Hymenobacter swuensis DY53: one gene and its partner. The protein of the gene in region 1 interacts with the protein of each later gene in a pairwise test. Links are inferred from orthologs where the notes say so. Each region holds a gene or a part of one and is shown in the gene's direction. Other genes may lie near its edges. The genes, in order: lpdA and HSW_RS13990.

Region 1 (3,274 bases):
CACCGGATAGCTGGTCGGTACGAGCTTGCTGCATTGCTGAAACGTACCGGCCGGCCTGGCTGCTTTATCTGATTATTTAGTCCTCAAGTTGCGTGAAACCGAAGTCGTATCGAAAGAAAGCTACCCGCCAGCCTGCCGTGCGCAAACGGCAGCTGGAGTTGCTAAGCCGGGCCAACGAGGTGGTGGAGCAACTCCGCAACGAGCTGCCTCAGCTACTGGCCGTGGCCGTGGTGGATGTAGCTTCGGGCACTAGTCTGGCCGCGCATACGTCTTCGCCCACCCTGGATTTGCTGACGGCTGCGAAGTTTCAGGCTGGTCTGGTGCAGCGCAAACACGAGGCCCTGGCCGCCCTGAACCTGCCCGATGAGCAGCTGGAGGACATTATGATAACCCTGTCCAGCCAACTCCACTTGCTCCGGCTTAGCAGCACAGGCGAGCGGCTGATTTCGCTGGTGGTGGATGCTCAGACCACCAACCTGGCCCTAGCCCGGGACATTCTTCGCACGCGGGCCGAACAGCTGGACGCAGCTTCGGCCCTGCGGGCGGCGTAACGCGAAGTGCTGCTGCAACGCCGCCTGGGTAGCTGCAGGGGAGCCGTTCGGGCGGCCCGGAAGTGAGGCGGCGCTTCGCTCTTTTTTCCAGGGGCCCCGGCCCACCGGAAATACTGACGGAGAAACCTCCCAGGAGTTTTCAGTCAGCCGGCGCTTTATCCGGCGGCCGGCATTGTGGCACCGAATTACCGGCCTTTCCGCCCGAAAGGAAAGCCACCGGGTTCAGTTTCCATCCTGTCGTTTAGCGGCTCCTCCGCTGGCTCCGGCCGGCAGGGGAGCCGTGTTGCGTTTTGGCGGGCGGGCGCAGAACTGAAGAACGGTTCCGGTCGGGAGGGCGCAGCCCGTCGGGCCGGTTGCCGGACGCTGACGTTGTTACATCGTCGTGCTGACACATCACGCGGCCATCGGTCCGACGGGCTACACCCGCCAGCCCGGAACTACTTTACAATTTCACCACTTCACAACTTCACCGTCCGTACCTTCGCCCCAGTTGATTCTCACCGAATTCATCGTAGCATGAACCAATACGACGTTACCGTCATCGGCTCCGGGCCCGGCGGCTATGTGGCGGCCATCCGCTGCTCCCAGTTGGGCCTCAAAACCGCCCTCATTGAGAAGTACGACACCTTGGGCGGCACCTGCCTCAACGTGGGCTGCATTCCTAGCAAGGCCCTGCTCGACTCCACCGAGCACTACCACAACGCCGCGCACACCTTTAAGGAGCACGGCATTGAGCTGAGCGACCTGCAGATTAACATGAACCAGCTCATCGACCGCAAAAACGGGGTGGTGAAGGCCAATACCGACGGGATTCAGTTCCTGATGAAAAAAAACAAAATCGACGTCATCCACGGCGTTGGTTCGTTTGTCGATAAGAACCACATCAGCATTGCGCCCACGGCCGGTGGCGAGGCCCAGCAGATTGAGACGAAAAACGTCATCATTGCTACCGGCTCCAAGCCCACCGTGCTGCCGTTCATTGCCCAGGACAAGGAGCGCATCATCACCAGCACCGAGGCCCTGAACATCCGCGAAGTGCCCAAGCACATGATTGTGATTGGCGGCGGCGTAATCGGGCTGGAAATGGCGTCGGTGTATGCCCGCCTCGGCGCGAAAGTGTCGGTGGTGGAGTTCATGGATTCCTTGATTCCGACCATGGACCGCGGCCTCGGCAAGGAGCTGAAGCGCATCCTGGGCAAAATCGGCATCGAGTTTTTCCTGAGCCACAAAGTAACCGGCGCTACCCGTGAGGGCGACGCCGTAACCGTAACCGCTACCAACCCGAAAGGCGAGGAAGTGAAGTTTGAAGGCGACTACTGCTTGGTAGCCGTGGGCCGGGTGCCCTATACTGCCGGCCTGAACCTGGAAGCCGCCGGCGTACAGATGGAGGAGCGGGGCCGCGTCAAGGTTGATGAGCATCTGCAAACCAACGTGCCCGGCATCTACGCCATCGGCGACGTGGTGCGCGGCGCCATGCTAGCCCACAAGGCCGAGGAAGAAGGCGTGTTTGTGGCCGAAACCATTGCCGGCCAGAAGCCGCACATCAACTACCTGCTCATTCCCGGTGTGGTGTACACCTGGCCCGAAGTGGCGGGAGTGGGCTACACTGAGGAGCAACTGAAGGAGCAGGGCAAAGCCTACAAAACCGGCTCCTTCCCGTTCCGCGCCTCGGGCCGCGCCCGCGCCTCCATGGACCTCGACGGCTTCGTGAAAGTGCTGGCCGACAAGGAAACCGACGAAATCCTGGGCGTGCACATGATTGGCCCCCGCATTGCCGACCTCATTGCCGAAGCCGTAACGGCCATGGAGTTCCGCGCCTCCGCCGAGGACGTAGCCCGCATGAGCCACGCCCACCCCACCTATGCCGAAGCCATGAAGGAAGCCTGCCTCGCCGCCACCGAGAACCGCGCGATTCACATGTAAAAGGGCGTATAACGATGTAACTTGAAAATGGCTGTTGGTCCTTCCCGGATTAACAGCCATTTTTATTTGCTCGAACCTAAGGTTGATTCGGCTTAACTCTTTCAGCAGTTATGGCAGCCCCGATAGTACAGGAATTCACGTTTGCGCATCAAGCACCTGCTATAGATGAAGTAGTCAACGACCTAATAACAATATCAGGGCTGCTCATTGAATTCGATACCCATCCTGGAGGCAGCGAGGACTCTACTATGTGGCATATTAGGGCGCTGTCTGTACCAATGAAGTTGGTAATTGTATCCACAGGCAAAGGCGTGCCGGCTTACATTATCGGGTATGATTCTTCCAGCAAGCGGACTCCCTATCTAGCCGGCACACTCCAGTGGGTGTTCTCCAGAAAGGGCGGCTTTTGCGAAGAGGAAATGCCTGAGTGGGCTGGCTTGCGCTGGGCGAATGTCCGGAAAACCTGGAATTTGGGTTAATGCCACAGTTTTGGCGGAAAATAAAGCGGCGGTAGCCTCTAAGAGCTACCGCCGCTTTTTCGTTAGTGGATGATGTAGCCAGCTACCATAAACCCAAGAAGCCCTTTTTCTTGGCTACGTTGGGACGGGCTACGTCTATCACGTCGGAAATACCGATTTCATCAAACTTGTCGAGCAACGCATCAACGCCCTTCTTCATTTTTAGCTCCATCTCTTCCTTGTAAATGGGGTACAAGCAGTAGAAGTGGATGGTTTTTTCGTCTGTCACGCGCAGTTCCCGGAACTCCTCCGGTAAGCTGATAGAAGGCAATAGTAGCATGC
Region 2 (3,341 bases), 1.5 Mb from region 1 along the record:
AAACCCAATAAAAACGCTGATGCAGATCAAGTGGGCGAACAGGCTGCCCGTAGCCTGCTGCTGGTATCGGTTGCTAAAAAGCAGGATGCCCAGGGTAAGAAAGGTCATCAGCAGCCCCAGAACCACTACCCCCGCGCCCACCAGCAGCGGAACGCCGGGGTTGCACATATCCGCAAGGGGCATGCGCTGGGCCAGCACGTAGCTCGTGCCCAGCCCCAGCGCGTAATACGCGGCGGTAGCAACGAATCCGTGCGTGATGGGGTTGTTCCAGGATAGTTTGTCGGCCGAGGTCATGCTGGGAGTATGGATAAGTAACGGAGTCAACTTAACTCTCCCTGCTCACATTTCCTTCCCCCACCCCAAAGCCTTACCTTTGCTAATAAGCCAACCGGCTTAGTTTTCCGATTCTGACTGATTACGCATGGGACTCGATTATCACTCGTTACTGAACCCCTCGCAGGCCGCGGCGGTGCTGCACACCGAAGGCCCCTGCATGATTATAGCCGGCGCGGGCTCGGGCAAAACCCGGGTGCTCACCTACCGCATTGCCCACCTGCTGGAGAAGCAGGTGAACCCGTTCAACATCCTGGCCCTCACCTTCACCAATAAGGCCGCCAAGGAGATGCGCGCCCGCATTGAGAAGGTGGTCGGCCCCGAGGCTAAAAACCTGTGGATGGGTACTTTTCACAGCATTTTCGCCCGGATTCTGCGCTCTGAAGCCGACAAAATCGGCTACCCCCGCTCCTTCACCATCTACGATACCCAGGACTCCAAAACCCTTATCGGGCAGATTCTGAAGGAGCTGGAAATCGACGATAAGCTCTACAAGCCCAACATGGTGCTGGGCCGGATTTCCTCGGCCAAGAACAAGCTGATTTCGGTGCAGCAGTACCTCAACGACCCCGTAATCCGGCAGGACGATGAGGCCTCGCTGCGGCCCAAGCTGGGCGTGATTTACCAGCAGTACGCCAACCGCTGCTTCAAGGCCGGGGCCATGGACTTCGACGATTTGCTCTACCAGACCAATGTGCTGTTCAAAGACCACCCCGACGTGTTGAACAAGTACCAGAATATGTTCCGGTACGTGATGGTGGACGAGTACCAGGACACCAACTACTCCCAGTACCTTATTGCCCGCAAGCTGGCCGCCAAGGAGCGCAACATCTGCGTGGTGGGCGACGACGCGCAAAGCATCTACGCCTTCCGGGGCGCCGATATTCAGAACATTCTCAACTTCGAGAAGGACTACCCCGAGCTGCAGGTGTTCAAGCTGGAGCAGAACTACCGCTCCACCAAGAACATCGTGTGGGCGGCCAACTCGGTTATCAAGAACAACCAGGCCCAGCTGCGCAAAGACGTGTTTTCCGACAACGAGGAAGGCCCGCTGATTGAGGTACTAAAGGCCGCCTCCGACAACGAGGAAGGCAAGCTGGTGGCCCAGAGCATCTACGAGGACAAGATGAACCAGCACTTGTCGTACGACGACTTTGCCATCCTGTACCGCACCAACGCCCAGAGCCGGGCCATGGAGGAATCGTTGCGCAAGCTCAACATCAAGTACAAGATTGTGGGCGGCCTGAGCTTCTACCAGCGCAAGGAAATCAAGGACCTGGTGGCCTACCTGCGCCTCACCGTTAACCCGAATGATGAGCAGGCCCTGCGCCGCGTGATTAACTACCCCAAGCGCGGCATTGGCGACACTACCCTGGCCAAGCTAATTTCTTCGGCCGAGGAAACCAACCATACCATCTGGGAAGTGGTCAGCAACGCCGATAAGTTTCTGCCCACCCGCACGGCCAATCCCATCGTCGACTTCGCCGAGAAAATCAAGGCCTACACCGCCGTGGCGGCCAAGGATGATGCGTTTGAGGCAGCCAAGTTCATTGCCAAGAACTCGGGCATGATTGAGGAACTCTACGCCGACAAGAGCATTGAGGGCCTGAGCCGCTACGAGAACATTCAGGAACTTCTGAACGGCGTGAAGGCCTTCGTGGAAGACCCCGAGCGGGAGGAAAAAAGCCTCGGCGCCTTCCTGCAGGACATTGCTCTGGTCACGGATGCCGACACCAAGGACGCCCAGGCCGAGGGCGAGCAGGTGACCATGATGACGATTCACTCGGCCAAGGGCCTAGAGTTCCGCAACGTGTACATCGTGGGCATGGAGGAAAACCTGTTCCCGAGCCAGATGATGATTACCTCCCGGGCCGACTTGGAGGAGGAGCGCCGGCTGTTTTACGTGGCCATCACCCGGGCCGAGAAGAAGCTGACCCTGAGCTATGCCACTTCCCGCTACCAGTGGGGCAATCTGCGCAGCTGCGAGAAAAGCCGCTTCCTCGACGAAATCGACCCGAAGTTTGTGGACTTCAAGTACTCGGCCGGCCCCGGACCCGACCGCGCCGGACCGGGCGAGTCGCCGTTTGGACATGTGTTTGAACGCCGCTCGAACCTGATTCCGCCGCCGCCGCGCAAAACCGTGGCCACCAAGTACGTAGCCCCCGCCGACTTCAAGCCCTCCGATACCAGCAAGCTGCAGGTGGGCCAGCGCGTGGAGCATCCCAAGTTCGGGTTCGGCACCGTGAGCAAGCTCGAAGATCAGGCTGGCTCTATCAAGGCCATTATCCAGTTTGAGGAAGTGGGCGAGAAAACCTTGCTGCTAAGCTTCGCCAAGCTGCGGCTACACTAGGGTAATAGGCTGTTCCGGAGGTGCTTGCGCATATGACGACCCCAAACCGACCCTGAATCTGCCCAGCTTCTCCTCATTTCCGTTACTTTAGAAGAGCGTAGCCGTTGGCTGCTACTGCTGCCAACCTTGTCCGGCGGGCTTCTGTGCAAAACAGAATGCCAACGGGGCAAGGTTTGGCGTATATTTGACCCTTCGAATACCATTTCAATGACCTTACCTTCCCTCCATAAACACGAGCTGCTGCAGCGCGAATACGGCCAAAGCACGTTTCAGTTAGTGCAACAGCTGGCCGCCATTGAGGACCGCGACGAGCGGACCCGCCGCGCCCAGCAGATTGTGCAGCTTATTTTCCGCCTCCAGCCCAGCCTGCGCGACCAGCCCGACTCACAGCAGAAAGTCTGGAATCACGTCTACGAAATGGCCGACGGCGAGCTGGACGTGGACGCTCCCTTCGCCCTGATTTCGCCCGCCAGTCGGACCGCGCCGCAACGCGTGGTATACCCCAGCAAAGGCCCCAAGCTGCGCGCCTACGGCCGTTCCGTGGAGCTGCTCATTGAGCAGGCGCTGCGCTTGGAAGATGCCACTGAGCGCGAGCAGGCAACCATCGTTATTGGGCGCACCATGAAGTTCCTGTATCGTTCCCACAACAAGGAAAACG

Evidence for each region.
Region 2: the proteins of lpdA (region 1) and HSW_RS13990 interact in binary tests that used the Escherichia coli proteins (3 or more experiments, as listed by UniProt). The link is inferred for Hymenobacter swuensis DY53 from one-to-one orthologs.

What each region holds. Positions count from the first base shown.
Region 1 is NZ_CP007145.1:4,386,278-4,389,551, reverse strand. The notes cover bases 317-3,270. They hold lpdA (dihydrolipoyl dehydrogenase), read left to right. Parts: upstream 317-1,067; coding sequence 1,068-2,474; downstream 2,475-3,270. Other genes in these bases: HSW_RS20135 (suppressor of fused domain protein), read right to left, coding at 3,036-3,270; HSW_RS20150 (hypothetical protein), read left to right, coding at 317-551. In the rest of the region: more of HSW_RS20150, read left to right, coding at 93-316; more of HSW_RS20135, read right to left, coding at 3,271-3,274. UniProt on the Escherichia coli protein: Lipoamide dehydrogenase is a component of the glycine cleavage system as well as of the alpha-ketoacid dehydrogenase complexes.
Region 2 is NZ_CP007145.1:2,920,780-2,924,120, forward strand. What follows is about bases 32-3,052. They hold HSW_RS13990 (ATP-dependent helicase), read left to right. Parts: upstream 32-421; coding sequence 422-2,683; downstream 2,684-3,052. Other genes in these bases: HSW_RS13985 (hypothetical protein), read right to left, coding at 32-294; HSW_RS13995 (DUF4290 domain-containing protein), read left to right, coding at 2,891-3,052. Also shown: more of HSW_RS13985, read right to left, coding at 1-31; more of HSW_RS13995, read left to right, coding at 3,053-3,341. UniProt on the Escherichia coli protein: A helicase with DNA-dependent ATPase activity. Unwinds DNA duplexes with 3'-5' polarity. Translocates on single-stranded DNA with 3'-5' polarity. Initiates unwinding more efficiently from a nicked substrate than double-stranded DNA.